3 regions of the Paenibacillus sabinae T27 genome follow, and region 2 is predicted to be linked to each of the others. Evidence: riboswitches for the same ligand, from Rfam matches in the RefSeq annotation. Region 2 holds a riboswitch; each other region holds the start of a gene.

Region 1 (5,038 bases), 2.6 Mb from region 2:
TTCTCCAGTGCTCCCGCTTCCGCCGCTCCAGCCAGTTGAACAATTTCCGCGCTCACTTTCCCCTTCGCCAGCTCTGCTTCCGCCGTTGCTAGCCCGCGCTTGGTCGTCGTGGCTGCCTCTGCTTCAGCCTCAAGAATTTGCCGCTGCTTGGCTGCTTCCGCTCTCATAATCGTAGCCTGGTTCTCCGCTTGGGCAGGCTTGATCACCGTTGCCTCCAGCTCCTTCTGTCTCAGCTCAACTTCGATTTCCCGGACGGTCCGGTTGGCTTCCGCTTCCATCTGCGTGATCTTGACCTGTTCGGTAACCAGCGACTGCTTAATTTTGTTCTGCTGCAATTCGTACGCAAGATCCGCTTGCGCTTTCTTCACTTCCGTCTCCAGCTTAAAGTCCGCCTGCTTAATGTTCAGTTCCTTCTCGAACAAGGATTCCTTGGCGCGAGCGGCGGTTTCCGCTTCAATGGTTGCCTGATGCGCATTGGCTTTGGCAATGGAGGATTCTTTCTCCGCCTCGGCCTGCTTGATCAGAATGTCGCGTTCCGCTTCCGCCTTGGCAATGCTGGCATCGCGGCGGATGCGCTCAATCTCCGGAACCCCCATATTGTCGATATACCCTTTGTCGTCGGTAATTTTCTTAATGGTGAAGCTAACCACCTCAAGCCCCATCTTGTCGAGGTCTTCCGAGCAGGTCTCCCGCATCTTGCTGTTGATTTCGTCGGGTGTCTTTAGTATGGATTCCACCGACAACTGCCCGATTAAGCCGCGCAAATGGCCTTCCACCGAATGCAGGATAATCGTCTCGCGGTCTTCTTCCGGCCGGTCGATAAACTGCTCGCTGGCAGTCAGAATAGCGGTAGGATCACTTTTGATCTTAATCTGGGCCACCGCCTCCAAGTTGAGCTTGATGCCTTGCCGGGAGAACATCGCCTGCGCCGGAATGACATCAAAGCTCATCAGCATCATGGAGATGGTCTTATTGTTTTGGAAGCCGGGGATGACGAACGTCCCGCCGCCCTGCACCACTCTTTTTCCGCCGAGGCCGTACACAATCATCGCCTGATTGGGTGGAACCTTTTTATAAGAGTTCACGATAGTGTACAAAGCCAGCAGGATAACAACAACAATTGCCGCGATCAAATAAAGAATAACCATTCGGTTCGACACTCCCCGTTATTTATAATTGTTCGATTTCCCTCTCGAAGAGGGTTACTGACGCCATTCCTTTTTTCACCTTCAAAATAATCACCCTGTCGCCCTTGGCGAGCTGCTGGCCGGTTTCTGCCCGCACTCCAATGGAGCGCATCGTTCCGTGCAGTACATATTTCATCTCCCCAACCGCTCCATCCACTGCAGAAATACTGATGTACCCTAGTTGCCCTGTTGGATCATAATCCATTTCATTCATGCTGTTGTCATACCGAGTCATCACCCGGTCCAGCACCGCATACATCAGACAGCCCAGCAGCAAGGCAACCACGGTGCAGATCAGCACCACTGCAAGTATTTTCATTCCGCTGAACCGGGTTAGCACATAACCAGTTCCGCCCCAAACCGTGACAAACACCATCAGCGGGAGTATGGGTACAAAGCCCGGACCTCCAGCATCGCTGCCTCCTACATGCAGATGACCCGCCAGGCCATGCCCATGAAATCCGCCGCTGAGGAGAAGCAGTAACCCTACCCAGAAGCACACAATAAATACAGTAACGATAGCAATCCCCCCCTTTCAAGCAGTTCAGATAGTGCCTAAGCACTCTAACTTTCGTTGTTATAAGATTTTTCATTCCTCATACAGATCGCCTTCCCTTCCTAAATGCCCAGCAAAAAGACCACAGAAGCGGCAGGGCTCTCCGTGGTCGGTTAATTGATCATGGCGCTCATCCTCTCTCTACGAGGCTTACGGGGTTAGCTGACGGATTCGGGCAGCGAGATTGCCCTACCTTGCCAGAGCGGCTTTACAGCACGCAGCAAGGATTCACCCCAAGTGAGCGGCAGCATCAGATCGAAAGCCGCATTCACCATTGGTTCCCCCGTTCCCATTGTCGGAATTCAGCCATTTGAGAACAGTTACAATATATTCAGTTGTTGATTTGAATCTTACGCCTGTGGCAGTCTAATGTAAAACGTTCCAGATGGCAAAAGGAGCCAAAGAATGCCTCCTCTTCATGAATAAAAGCGGATTCTTTGGCTTCTCTCTTAAGCGGCCGATGATTTTCTCATTTTTGCTCCGTTTCTCGCAAGCTGTCCCATTCGGCCAAAGTCAACGCCGCAAACACCATAAAACCTTAGGATGCTTGCGGTGTTGGCAGCAGCCGAGACAATCCATGTTTATTCCGAAAATAGGTAAAATAAGTAATATAATCCCTTAACTCCCGGAGGCACCGGGCTGCTTCCAGGTCGGCCGCATAGGCTTCACGCCGCTTAAGCCTTCCAGATCAGGACTAACCGCACACCACATAATCGTTGCTGCTCCCTTGCTCTACCGTCTTTAGCTGAGCGCAGAGTCGAAAATCGTCCGTTTCTCCTTATCAAGAATCCCGCCGGTAATCGCAGTATCCCATCCTTCATTTGAGGTGAGTAAAGGGAAGTGTTTCCATAGAAGGAGTTCTTCACCGAATAAATGAAATTAAGAATATAAAAATTAACTTTCAGAAACAAAAATCCGAATATAAGATCATTGACATATCAGAAGTAATACGGTGGATGTATGCCGAAAGGAAAATTTTACATTCAAGGCTGTTATTCTCCGGAGCACCCGGCAGCCGGTTGGGTACATAGCCGCAACTCCGTCGGAACGACTCACCTCTGTATCTGCTCTGCGGCGCGAAGATTGGAACAGGCTGCTAATCCTGAATCTCCGCGCCGGCGCTTTCCTGCTTCCCGCAGGCCGACGTCTCTTCGTAAGAAAAATGTCTATCAGTGGGGATAGAATCATAATCGATCAACTCTAATCCCCACCTCCACCATTTCAACTCCTTACTGCTCGTTTAATACTTTCTGCAATGTTTCTGCATCCAAAAGCGCTACAAGCGCTACTACCGGATTCCAATAATCTTTGTAGTGTACGATTTTATTGTCTCTCGTTTCGATCACCGAGATATATTTCTGAAGATAAGGCTTGCCGGTGGTCAGGACTTGCGCTTCCTCAATTTCGAATTCGACTATCATGATATTGGGGTTCATCGCGAAGTGAAAGGTTGGTTCACTGAACCGTGTGATATCAAACCTTTGAGGGAAGTCTTTAACATACTCATAAATGGCAGCCTTGCCTTCAAGTTTTTGAGTAAAGCCTTTAGGAGCGTAAGGAAACTCGAACAGCGCATTGTCATCAAACAGCTCAATAAATTGATTCATGTCTTTTTCCAAAAAAGATTTGCAAAACTTATGGAAGATCTCCCGTGAAGCTTCCTGCACCTTTTCATAATCTGCCGGATTGAACGTCATATTTACCACTCCTTATCATTGAAATATTGAATCTGCAACCGGAATGCCCCGGCTTACGACTCTGGCGATTGTTTCCGCGCAAGGATCTCGGGAGGTTGGGCGCCAAGCCACCATGCCGGATTTGCCGATCCTTCGATGACACGTCCATCCGTATGCACATAATAGCGTTTATCGGGTCTTTGAGCGAAATCGCCATTCAGCGCCCGCTGCGTCCATTCCGAGCCGTAACGGAAGATCTCCGCTGCAACACCGCCAAGGGGATGGAATTCATTCTCATAGATCCGCAGCTCCTTGGGAGCCTTGATGAGCTCGTATAGCGCAATCGCATCTTCAACCGGGATAAGCTCATCAAATTCACCGTTGCCGATCAGTACCGGGCAAGTGATGTTCGGAACCAGATGCCAAATGCTGTAATTCGCCGCCATTTCCTTATCAAACTTCTCTTCATCGGTATATCCGGACATATACATCATATTGGCCTTGAAGCTCGGTTGAGCTTTGCTGAAAGACTTCTCCAGTTCACCGGGGCCTGCCATGAATGTGGCTAATGATTTCAGACGGTTGTCGTGGGCAGCTCCCCGTAATCCCCAGATCGCGCCCATACTGACTCCAAACAGACCTATCCGATTCTTGTCAACCTGTGGTAGCTCCTCAAGAAAGTCAATATACCGGCTGATGGCGCGCTGGTAGTTGGTTAAGGTGACTTTGAGTCCGGATGATCCGGATTCTCCCTGACCAGGCCCTTCAATCGACAGAGCAATCATGCCCCGGGACGTATAGTAGCGTTGGGCAATCTGGATATAATCCTCTTTGATCATGTCCATGCCCGGACCAAGAATGACAGCAGGAGCGTTCGATACGTTTCCTTCAGGGAGAAACAGCAGACCGAATATTTTTTTGCCTTCAAAATCCAGCTCAACCCTCTGGATCGTTTGATTGCTCAGGCGCGAAATCGCTGCGACGGACTCATTACAGCGCTCGCGAAATACGGCTTTTCTGGGATCATCGTTAAAAAATGAATATTGCGCTCTGCCCCACATCACCGCAGCACGCTGATACAAATCTTTGGCGGTTGCCGGGAAACCCTCGCTTTCATAGTGCTTTGCGCGTTCTTCTGCCTGGGCCGCAACGGTCGACCATGCTTTCGGGATCATGACGCCGCTTTTAACCAATTCAAATACTCTGTCAAAGTCTCTGTGATTGTGGCCGCATTCTTCTAACGTTGCCTTCGCTTCGGGATGCAGGGCGTCAAATCCCCCTTGTGAAAGTGCGATATCCAGAATCCATCCTTGTGAAACTGCTCGTTGTGTCATTTTTTAACCTCCGTATTTTTATTTTTAAGTACTTACAAGCCGAGAGCCGTCCAGCCTCCATCTACAAAAATGGTCTCGCCTGTAATATAAGAAGCTGCATCGGATGCAAGAAATACCGCGGCACCCGCCAGCTCATTGGGATGGCCCATTCTGCCAAGGGGAGTTCGTTCCGTCACTTTTCCGGCAAAATCTTCTTTTGCATCCGAGACGGTTTTTACAAGCGGGGTTTCAATATAAGAAGGCGCAATCCCGTTCACATTGACCCCATACTTTGCCCACTCTACC
Region 2 (5,038 bases):
TCGTTGCCGTCGATAATCATCCGCATGCCGCTTCGCAAGAAATCATCCTGAATCTCATCCACCTTCGATTCAAGCGCGAGCAGGCCTTCGCGCCGGGTAATGGAGGCCCACTCCATGAACATGGTGATGACCTCTCCTTTATCGATCAGCTTCTTCCCGCCGATAAACAGAATTTTGAACAACTTCGGCACATTTTTAATTTCCGACATCGGGAAGGCCATGAACAGCGACGCTGCGGTACCTACGATGATAATGGTAAAGGCGGCGGGGTTCTTGAGGGCGATGAGCGGCGCTCCCTTAAGATACATGCCATAAACCACCGCAATTATACCGAGCACTAGGCCAATAATTGATGAAATCTGCATTTGTACACCTCGTCCATGAGTAATAAAGTGATCTCGCGTATGCCGCGTCTATCATCCTTGAATGGGCGGCGCTTATTAGCGGAGAACAACTATGTCTATTCTTATTTATCGACAGCCGGCCCTTTTTTGTTAAGGCATTTAGGCTATAATGGATGAGGAAAGGGTATTCATCTGTTTATGAAGCGGAGTGATAGCGGTGGGTGTAAAGCATGGAAGAGATTACGGAGATATTTTACGAGACCTGACCAAAGCGGTTGAGCTCATACCGGACAGTTATCTTTTTTTCGAAATGGAACCGGACGAATGGCAGGAGCTACCCCGTGAGTCCAAGCTCGAAGTATGGGAAGCGCTGGCGGAGGATCTATTCTTTGCCCTCGGAAATGAGCCGGTAATCCAGGTTGGCAGCGGCGTAGTTATACACGACAAGGAGACGCACCGCATCAACATTTTGGTCGGTGAAGAGGATTTGGAATCGGTTTCGTTGATCTAGGCAGGAAGAAGCAAAAGCAACGCCGGATTTGCCGCATTCTGCCCTCCATGTTAAAATTGATAGTGTCTAAGGTATATTTGCCGGGATTCAAGAATACATTAAACCGAAAATAAGCGTTTTTCCTGGCGCATCCCTTGGACGTAAGACACTGAGGGATGTTTTGTTTAACGGGAAGGCGAATGGAACTTAAACGGCTGCTTTTTTAAGGAGGAAACATAAAGTGTTATTAACTGAGGGAGAACTGCATGAGCAAGTGGGCAGGCTGGAAGGCTGGAAGCTGGACAGCGGGGCCATCGTACGCAAATACATGTTCAACGATTTTATGAAGGGCATTGCATTCGTGGACGAGGTGGCTGCCATCTCGGAGGCGTTCGACCATCATCCGCATATCACAATCGATTATAAAACGGTCATTCTGCGGCTTACGACAAACGAGGAGGGCGGCATTACCGCGCTTGACGTGCGTGAAGCCCATGAGTTTAATGAGGCGTTTGAGAAGACCCGTTAAATAGACGACAAGAGAAGAATGTTATGAAAAATACGCCCCTGTGCCGGGAAGCATGAAGCCTTCCGCGCAGCGGCGTATTGTTGTTTCGGCGCTTATTTTTTTTCGGACAGCCACATGGCGACGTGGGCAATCTCCTCGGGGGCCAGCTTATCCTTGAAGGATGGCATTTGTCCCCGTCCTTTGGTCACGATGCTGTAAATCTGCTCGGCCGTTTTCTCGCCGCCTACCTTTTGCAGATTCGGTCCGACTCCGCCCTGAAGCTGATCGCCGTGGCAGGTGATGCAGTTCGCTTTTACGGTCGCTTCGGCTTTGGCGGGATCGGCTGTAACGCTTGGAATGGCCTCATTGTTCTGCTCGGCGACCTGCTCTTTTCCGGGCAGTGTGAACATCAGGATAACCGCAAAGGCGCAGGCAGCGAAAAATAATCCGCTCATGATCCACTTTTGCATCCCCAATCGTCCTCCCCTGTGTAAGCTGCTTCTCTAATTATAACGGATGATAAAGCGTTATCATAGGGTTTGTGTCAAAAAATTGAACGATGGGCGGCGGGGCTTAGCTTTCAAGGAAGGACTTATCATAGACCATACAGTAAAAAGGTTTTTCACCGCTTGGCGTCCGGCGTTCATAAGTGTCGGTGATCGTAAAGCCGCTTTTGCGGTAGGCCCGGATGGCTCTTTGATTCCAGGTCAGAACTTCAAGATCGATTTCCCGGCTGGGATAGCGCTTCAGCGCCTCCTTTACAATCGCTCCGACAAACAAATGCCCGAGCCCTTGCCCGCACAAATCGGGACGCATGCCGATGCCAAGACGCACCGTGCCTTCCATCGGAAAGAGCTGGGCGAAGCCGCAGAGTTCATTCTCTTCGTTCAAGACCGAGACATACTGCTCCCTCCGAATCCGCGGGTCCCCGAACTCAATGCCGAGCGCCTCCATTTGATCCCAGGACAGCCAGCCGTAAATATTGTAGGGCGCCTTGTAATGCCAACCGCAGATGTCTCTGGCATGCGCAGATGTCATGGGCCCGACATGGAAGATGACGTTGGAGCTAATCATTGATTCAGCGACCTCCTCTCCCCGGTAAGGGAAACCTATATATTAAATTATATACAAAAAAAGGCGATTTCGACGCAAAAACTTTGCAGTCCGGAAAGAGAGCATGGGAGCGCAGGTGATTTCAGGAAGTTATGGCCGAGGGGAAATGGTGTGTTTGACGAATCCAGGAGGGGGTATTATACAAGTAACAGCTTTAATGGTTCTTATAAAAAACAAAAACCCCTTCCCGGGGCTAAAGCCCGAAAGGGGTTCTACGGTCAATCTTACTGTACATCATCATTATCTACGGAATCAACGGCTGCGGTTTGATAGGCACTGGAGGCCATAACCCGTTTGGCGCCAACAAAACGATTGACATAATAGCTGTCGTTCAGGGAGGTAATGGTAACGCCCTTCGAAGACGAAGCATGGGCGAATTTACCGGAGCCGACGTAAATGCCGACATGGGAGACACCTTTACCGGTGGTGTTAAAGAATACAAGATCGCCTGCTCTCAGTTCGCTGCGGGATACCGCATCTCCCATTCTGAATTGGGAGCCCGACTGGTGCGGCAGATCAATGCCAATCTTATTGAATACATACATGGTAAATCCGGAGCAATCGAACCCGCTTGTGCTCGTGCCGCCGGATACATACTTGGTTCCAATGGCGCCGTCAATCACTTTATCCATTTTGGAATCTGCAAAGGCGCTGCCTGCTCCGAGTGTGAGAACGATGGAAAAGCTGATGAATGCTGCTGCCAACTTCTTCTTCAAAAGATTAAACTCCTTCCAAATGCCTGCGAGGTTAGCTTAAGGATTCGGTAGAAGGTCCCCTATGACCCCTCAATGAATAGGAGGTCAATTCACCCAAAGATGGTTCCCCCGCTTCCCTAATGGTTAGGGAACTCGGCACATACGATATAGTGTTCGGATTATGTCCTGTAAATCATGACAAATTTATCGTCAAAACGTTAATATTCATTACAAAAATGTTACTATAAACTCATTGCGCTTATTGTAACAAACCTTTTATTGGATGGCAATCACTTTTAACATAGCAAAATTCGATTTTGTAGCGCTTACATTTATGAATTCGCTTAAATAACCCGGATAAAAACCGCGTTTTTATGCTAAAAAAAATTTTCAGCGCCGATTTTTGCAAAATCTGTTTCAAGCCGCCGAATGAAGTGTAGCTTAACTATATACAGAAAAAAGGGAAAAACCCGGAACGGATGATCTGGATCATATTCCGGGCAGGATGAATCAATCGTAAGCCACCGCCTGGTAGGCTTTGGTGTTCATGACACGTTTGGCGCCGACATAGCGGTTGGCCCAGTAGGATTGGCTGAGCGAGCTGATGGTTACGCCGCGCGAAGAAGAGGAGTTCGCGAATTTGCCGTTGCCGACATAAATGCCGACATGGGAAACGCCGCTGCCGACCGTATTGAAGAATACCAGATCTCCAGAGCGTAGCTTGCTGCGCGATACGGAGGTTCCTACTTTGAATTGCGCTTTGGATGTACGAGGAAGGTTAAGTCCTAATTTGGTGAATACGTATTTGGTAAATCCGGAGCAATCGAAACCGGCTGTGCTCATTCCACCGGTTTTATATGAGGTTCCCAATGTTTTTGCTATAACTGTGTCCATTTTCGAATCTGCGAAAGCGCTTCCCGACCCTAGAGTGAAAGCCATCACAAGGCCCAGCGCTGCGGCTGCGAGTTTTTTCTTGATATGTTGACCTTTCAAAGCTTATGTTCTCCTTCCAATGCCTGCGTGGTTAGCTTAAGGATTCGGTTTGAAGGTTCCCTATGACCTCTCTAGTTACAAGATCAATTCACCCAAAAAAATGGTTCCCCCGCTCCCCGGTGCCCGGGAATTTGGCCTAGTTATGCACCAGAACAATCGACTTGATTTATCATCATACGACAAAATAACAAAATAGTTTTAAATAATTACAAACTTGTTACCTTGGCACATGGCTCATTGTAGCAGAGGATTCAGGGTTTGGCAAATTTATTTCAGAGGACGAAATGTTGGAAAATATCAAAATAAAAAAGAGTTCAGATTCCTGTCACGGAATTTGAACTCTTTTTGCTTGCTTCGGTATATTAAGTTTAGGAAGCCTTCGTTCTGCCGCGCCATAGATGATACTGCGCCGCAAGCCCCCACAAATCGAATAAAGTGGAAGGGAGAGGCGCAAGCTGCCTGATGAGGAAAGCGGGCAGTCCGGGACACAGGAGCCCCGTCACCGCGCATATAAGGAAGATCGACAGTCCCGCAAGTCCGAACAGAATCCGCAGTGCCGCGGCAGGAAGAAAGCATTGCAGGGCGGTCAGCAGAGAAGCGAATAGTCCGGCACCAGTGGTATAACCGAACTGCATATACAGCAGAATCTGGCGAATGATAAACGCGTAGAGCAGCCATCCGAGAATAAACGGCAGCAGCTTCAGGAGCAGCCCCGGCTCCCAGTAGGAGGACAGGATGAGTCTGCGCCCCTCGGGGAGAAGCCAGTATAGGGGAAGCAGGGACAAGGCCCATTCAGCGGCGCTGAAGAGCAGGACGGGCAGCCCGTATTTTTTCATACCGGGAAAAAAGAACAGCCCGCGCTCGCCCCTGCTCTCCTGATGCAGCTCATGCAGGA
Region 3 (5,038 bases), 2.4 Mb from region 2:
AAAGCGTTTAAGAGGGAAGGCGCCCCGTTTGCCAAAGCCGGTTCAAAGATTATATAATTTTTCTGCTAATAACCATCATTCCCTTACTCCGGTCCGGCAGGACAGAAAGGAACTTTAATCTTGAGCAAACCGAAACAAAGCACCCGGGCCTCCTCGGCCTCGATCCAGGAAAGACGCAAGGCCCAGCTGCAACGGCAAAAGAAGAAGACGGTCATCCTATTAACGGTTGGGATACTGCTCGTAGTGGTTCTTTTTGCCGCGATGTTTGTACTAGCTTCCAAAAATACGGGCAGCCCCGGGAGTCCCGCGAGTCCGGTATCCTTTCCGTACGATAAGCTCCCAAGGCTTGGAGCGGCGGATGCGCCAGTAAAACTGGTGGAATTTGGAGATTTTAAATGTCCGGCCTGCGCCCGGTTCTCCGGTGAAGTCAAGCCGCAGCTTGTAGAGGATTACATCGACAAAGGCAAAGCTGCCTTGTATTTTGTCAATATGTCCTTTCTCGGGCCTGATTCCAAGACCGCTTCATTCGCGGCGCTGTCAGTTTACCATCAGAACAGCGAAGCGTTCTGGAAATATTACGATGCCCTGTACGCTAATCAGGGGGACGAGAATACCGAGTGGGCGACGGAGGATTTCTTGGTAGAGCTTGCGCAAAAAGAGAAGATTGACATCGATTACAATCTGCTGCGCAAGGATATTAAGGAACGGACCTATGCCGATGAGCTGGCGGACGATAACGCGATTGCGGAGAACAACCATGTTACAAGCACACCCTCGCTGTTTATTAATGGTATAAAGACCAATGAGCCTTTCAATCTTGAAGCGATCGTCAAAGCGATTGAAACGGCGTCCAAGGCGGTTGAGACAGAATGAAAGCATTCTCCGGCTTCTTGAGTCGGCATGGTCTCTACCTGGCCTGGTTTGTATCCCTGGTTGCCACAGCCGGCAGCCTCTATTTAAGCGAGGTGTTGAAATATGAGCCATGCAAGCTCTGCTGGTTCCAGCGGATTTTCATGTACCCTCAGGTGATTCTTCTCGGCATCGCGACTTACCGGAATGATAAGAAGATTATTTCTTATATCCTTCCGCTGTGTGCCATTGGTGGCAGCATATCGCTGTATCATTACGCGGAGCAGAAAATTCCGGCGCTAGGCAAAGTTCTTCCTTGTACAGTCGGTGTTCCATGCACGAAAGATTACCTGAATTTTTTCGGATTTGTGACAATTCCGCTGCTTGCGCTGACGGCTTTTATTCTTATTGTCCTGCTGCTGTGGAACGCCAGAGAACGTGAGGAGGAGGCGGAAACGGAAGAGGCGGAGGACGGAAACCAAGTATAACGCGCAAGTTTTTTTCTTCAATGGACATAAAAACCCGTGCTGCAGGGATAATACAAGATAATGAACGACATTAATATCTCCTGAAGAGAATTTGCGTGAATTGGTCCGTTTTTCAATTCTTTTTCATCATTTTCACTGTTTACGGTCATGGCATTATGGACTAATATTAGACCTTGTGAGAAGTTGAATATGCGCTGAATTTTCCAGATGGAAAAACGGGGGAACCAACTTGACCGCTTAGACGGCCAACGGGGTGAATCGGTACCGAACCTTCGGACCGTAGGGCTTCCACAGCCCGAATCCGCCAGCTAACCTCGTAAGCAACAGTGGGATAATGATCATGCATAAGCATGCGGTCATTTCCGTATGCTTTTTTTTGTGCCCTTATTTATGAAAATCCACCACTGAAAACGGCGCGCGGTACTACCGTTTCAACTCACAAAAGAGAGGAACTGTATCCAAATGGTAAGCAGAGTAAAACGACTATTGATCGGTCGTCCCAGAAAATCAACCGAACTTGACAACGAAAAGTTAACCAAAGTGAAGGCACTAGCCGTTCTGTCGTCGGACGCACTGTCGTCGGTCGCTTACGGAACGGAACAGATTTTGATTGTGCTGGTAGCAGCAGGTTTTACGGCTATCTGGTATTCATTACCGATTGCCCTCGCGGTATTGGGACTACTGGCAATTCTGATTTTATCTTATCGGCAGACGATTTTCGCTTACCCTCATGGCGGGGGAGCCTATATCGTAGCCAAGGATAATCTCGGCGTTTCCACGGGACTGCTCGCAGGCGGTTCACTGCTTGTGGATTACATCCTGACGGTTGCTGTTAGCGCCTCGGCTGGTACGGATGCAATCACTTCTGCATTTCCGAGTTTGCATGAACATTCCGTTGCCATCGCAGTGACGGTAATCATTATTTTAACCATTATCAATCTTCGCGGCGTAACCGAGTCGGCATCTTTCATTGCCATACCGGTATATTTGTTCGTCTTGTCCATCGTTGTTCTGATTGTCTCCGGGCTGATCAAATTTGCTATAAGCGGCGGTAATGCTTCCGTGCCTGAAATCGGAACTGCGGTATCCAATGTCAGCCTGTTCCTGCTGCTGAAGGCTTTCAGCTCCGGCTGTTCAGCCCTGACCGGTGTCGAAGCGGTATCCAATGCCATTCCAAACTTTAAGGTCCCTGCGGAAAAAAATGCCGCAAAAACCCTCATTATGATGGGGACGATTCTTGGATTCATGTTCACCGGCATTACGCTGCTGGCTTACTGGTACGGCATTACCCCGAACGTCAAGGAAACGGTGGTTTCGCAAATTGCCGAATCGACCTTCGGACGTGGGGTCCTGTATTATTTCATTCAGGCGATCACTGCGGTGATCCTGTTCCTGGCGGCCAACACGGCCTACTCGGCCTTCCCGTTGCTGTCGTTCATGCTGGCTAAAGACAAATACCTGCCGCATGCCTTTATGGTTCGCGGCGACCGCCTTGGCTTCTCCAACGGCATTATTTTCCTTGGCGTGGCCTCAGCGCTCCTCGTGGCAGCGTTCCACGGTGAGACGGGTAACCTGATTCCGCTGTATGCTGTCGGCGTATTTATTCCGTTCACGCTGTCCCAGCTTGGGATGATGATCCGCTGGAAGAAGCTGAAGCCAGCGGGCTGGAAGGCGAAGTTCGCCGTGAATACGGTCGGCATGCTGACCACCTTGACCATTACGCTGATATTTGTGATTACCAAATTCGCAAACGTATGGGTGGCCTTTATCTTCTTACCAATCGTTATGTTGATTTTCTTCCGCATTCATCGTCACTATCAGAACACCGCAGACGAGCTCCGGATTCAGCTGGATAAGGATAAGCCGTGTATTAAAGGAAGCACGATTGTGATTCCGGTATCGGCCGTGACGCGCGCGGTGCTGAATTCGATCAGCTATGCCAAATCCCTGACCGACAATGTGGTGGCTGTCTATGTTGGCTTTGACGAAGAAGAAATCCGCAAGATGGAGGCCAAGTGGGAAGAATGGAACCCCGGCGTACGCTTAATCGTGCTTCGTTCCCGGTACCGCAGCGTCATGCGTCCGCTGGTTAAATTTATTGATACAGTGGAATGGAAGAATGCTGCGACCGATCATATTACGATTCTGATTCCGCAGTTTATTACGAAGCACTGGTGGCAGGCAATACTGCATAACCAGACGAGCGTATTTATCCGGACCTATCTCATGAACCACAAGGATATTGTCGTTGCAACGGTTCCTTATCACTTGAATAAATAACCGGGCGATCTGCCCGCTAGCGGAAAGCTGCTGCTGGAAAATGTCTCTGGCGGCAGCTTTTTTTGTATGTACTAAGTACAAGCAGGGCGCTGCCATTACTATGCATGACACGTAAAAGGATAATCATTATCATTTGAGTTGACAAGATTAAGGGGTGAATGGCTAACGATGGAACGTTTGCATGCGAATCCATTAAATATCGGCTACGCGGAATCGATAATTGTCAAGGATCTCAACCTGTCTGTGCCGACAGGGAAAATTACGGCTCTGGTAGGAGCCAACGGTTCAGGAAAATAAGACGATCCTGAAGACGATGGCCCGGCTGATGAAGCCGACAAGCGGCACTGTGCTCCTGGACGGTAAATCCATTCATACCCAATCGACGAAGGAAGTTGCCCGGCAGCTCGCGATTTTGCCGCAAAATCCGACCGCTCCGGACGGCTTGACCGTTTCCGAGCTGGTGAGCTACGGACGTTATCCGCATCAGAAGGGCTTCGGCTCGCTTATCGCGGAAGACCGGAGAATCATTTCCTCCGCCCTTGAGGTTACCGGGATGGACGCTTTCCGCGACCGGCCGATTGAGCGCCTGTCCGGCGGACAGCGGCAGCGCGCATGGATCGCCATGGCGCTGGTCCAGCAGACAGATATTCTGTTCCTGGACGAACCGACAACCTTTCTGGATATGGCGCATCAGCTTGAGGTGCTTCAGCTTCTGCAGGTGCTGAATGAGCGGGAGGGCCGGACAATTATCATGGTTGTACATGATTTGAACCACGCTTCCCGTTTTGGGCATCATATGGTGGCGATCAAATCGGGCACGGTAGTCAGCGAAGGCGTTCCAGCGGATGTGATGACTCCGGATGTGCTGCGCGATGTGTTCGGGATCGAGGCGGACATTGTTGAAGATCCGCGATCGGGATTGCCGCTCTGTCTTCCTTACAGTCTGGCAGACCAAAAAGTTGTTTAATGAAACTACTTCTTTTGCCGAAACTTATACCCGGATAACAGGCTCCTGTCATTGACAAGGGAGCCTGTTCGTTGTTAAAGTGGGGATTGCCAAAGATATGTATAACAACTAAAGGAGCAAACCCATGGATATCGGCAAAATTCAAGAGGATCTTAAGCGGCTGGTTCCATCCGGAACGATCAAGAGCCATGAGTCGCTCAAAGATCATGTCTTCACCAAAATAGGCGGCCGGGCGGACATACTGGCTGCACCTTCAACGTATGAAGAAATTCAAGCGATCGTTACATATGCTGCCGAGAACGGCATAACGCTTACCATATTAGGGAACGGTTCAAATGTCATCATCCGGGACGGAGGCATTCGCGGCATCGTTCTGCAGACACCCGGATTAAGCGGCATCCACTCTGAAGGCAATTTAGTCATCGCCCAATGCGGCGCCCAAATTATTGATACT

The links. Region 2 has a riboswitch for cyclic di-AMP ahead of PSAB_RS00490 (C40 family peptidase). Riboswitches for the same ligand answer to the same signal wherever they lie in the genome.
Region 1: it holds a riboswitch for cyclic di-AMP, as region 2 does, so the genes downstream of both, PSAB_RS26635 (NfeD family membrane protein) here and PSAB_RS00490 (C40 family peptidase) in region 2, are expected to answer to the same signal.
Region 3: it holds a riboswitch for cyclic di-AMP, as region 2 does, so the genes downstream of both, PSAB_RS13530 (APC family permease) here and PSAB_RS00490 (C40 family peptidase) in region 2, are expected to answer to the same signal.

The regions. Positions count from the first base shown of each region.
Region 1 is NZ_CP004078.1:2,735,159-2,740,196, reverse strand. Features, by position in the region: gene PSAB_RS12635 (flotillin family protein) at 1-1,148, opposite strand, end outside; gene PSAB_RS26635 (NfeD family membrane protein) at 1,171-1,707, opposite strand; cyclic di-AMP (ydaO/yuaA leader) riboswitch at 1,876-2,061, opposite strand; gene PSAB_RS12625 (nuclear transport factor 2 family protein) at 2,973-3,440, opposite strand; gene PSAB_RS12620 (alpha/beta hydrolase) at 3,494-4,753, opposite strand; gene PSAB_RS12615 (SDR family NAD(P)-dependent oxidoreductase) at 4,786-5,038, opposite strand, start outside.
Region 2 is NZ_CP004078.1:97,905-102,942, forward strand. Features, by position in the region: gene motA (flagellar motor stator protein MotA) at 1-365, opposite strand, end outside; gene PSAB_RS00470 (hypothetical protein) at 562-855, shown strand; gene PSAB_RS00475 (4a-hydroxytetrahydrobiopterin dehydratase) at 1,076-1,363, shown strand; gene PSAB_RS00480 (c-type cytochrome) at 1,456-1,812, opposite strand; gene PSAB_RS00485 (GNAT family N-acetyltransferase) at 1,916-2,416, opposite strand; gene PSAB_RS00490 (C40 family peptidase) at 2,680-3,171, opposite strand; cyclic di-AMP (ydaO/yuaA leader) riboswitch at 3,177-3,319, opposite strand; gene PSAB_RS00495 (C40 family peptidase) at 3,661-4,128, opposite strand; cyclic di-AMP (ydaO/yuaA leader) riboswitch at 4,149-4,290, opposite strand; gene PSAB_RS00500 (hypothetical protein) at 4,512-5,038, opposite strand, start outside.
Region 3 is NZ_CP004078.1:2,945,702-2,950,739, reverse strand. Features, by position in the region: gene PSAB_RS13540 (DsbA family protein) at 121-873, shown strand; gene PSAB_RS13535 (disulfide oxidoreductase) at 870-1,337, shown strand; cyclic di-AMP (ydaO/yuaA leader) riboswitch at 1,520-1,675, shown strand; gene PSAB_RS13530 (APC family permease) at 1,800-3,617, shown strand; partial or broken gene PSAB_RS13525 (ABC transporter ATP-binding protein) at 3,786-4,584, shown strand; gene murB (UDP-N-acetylmuramate dehydrogenase) at 4,709-5,038, shown strand, end outside.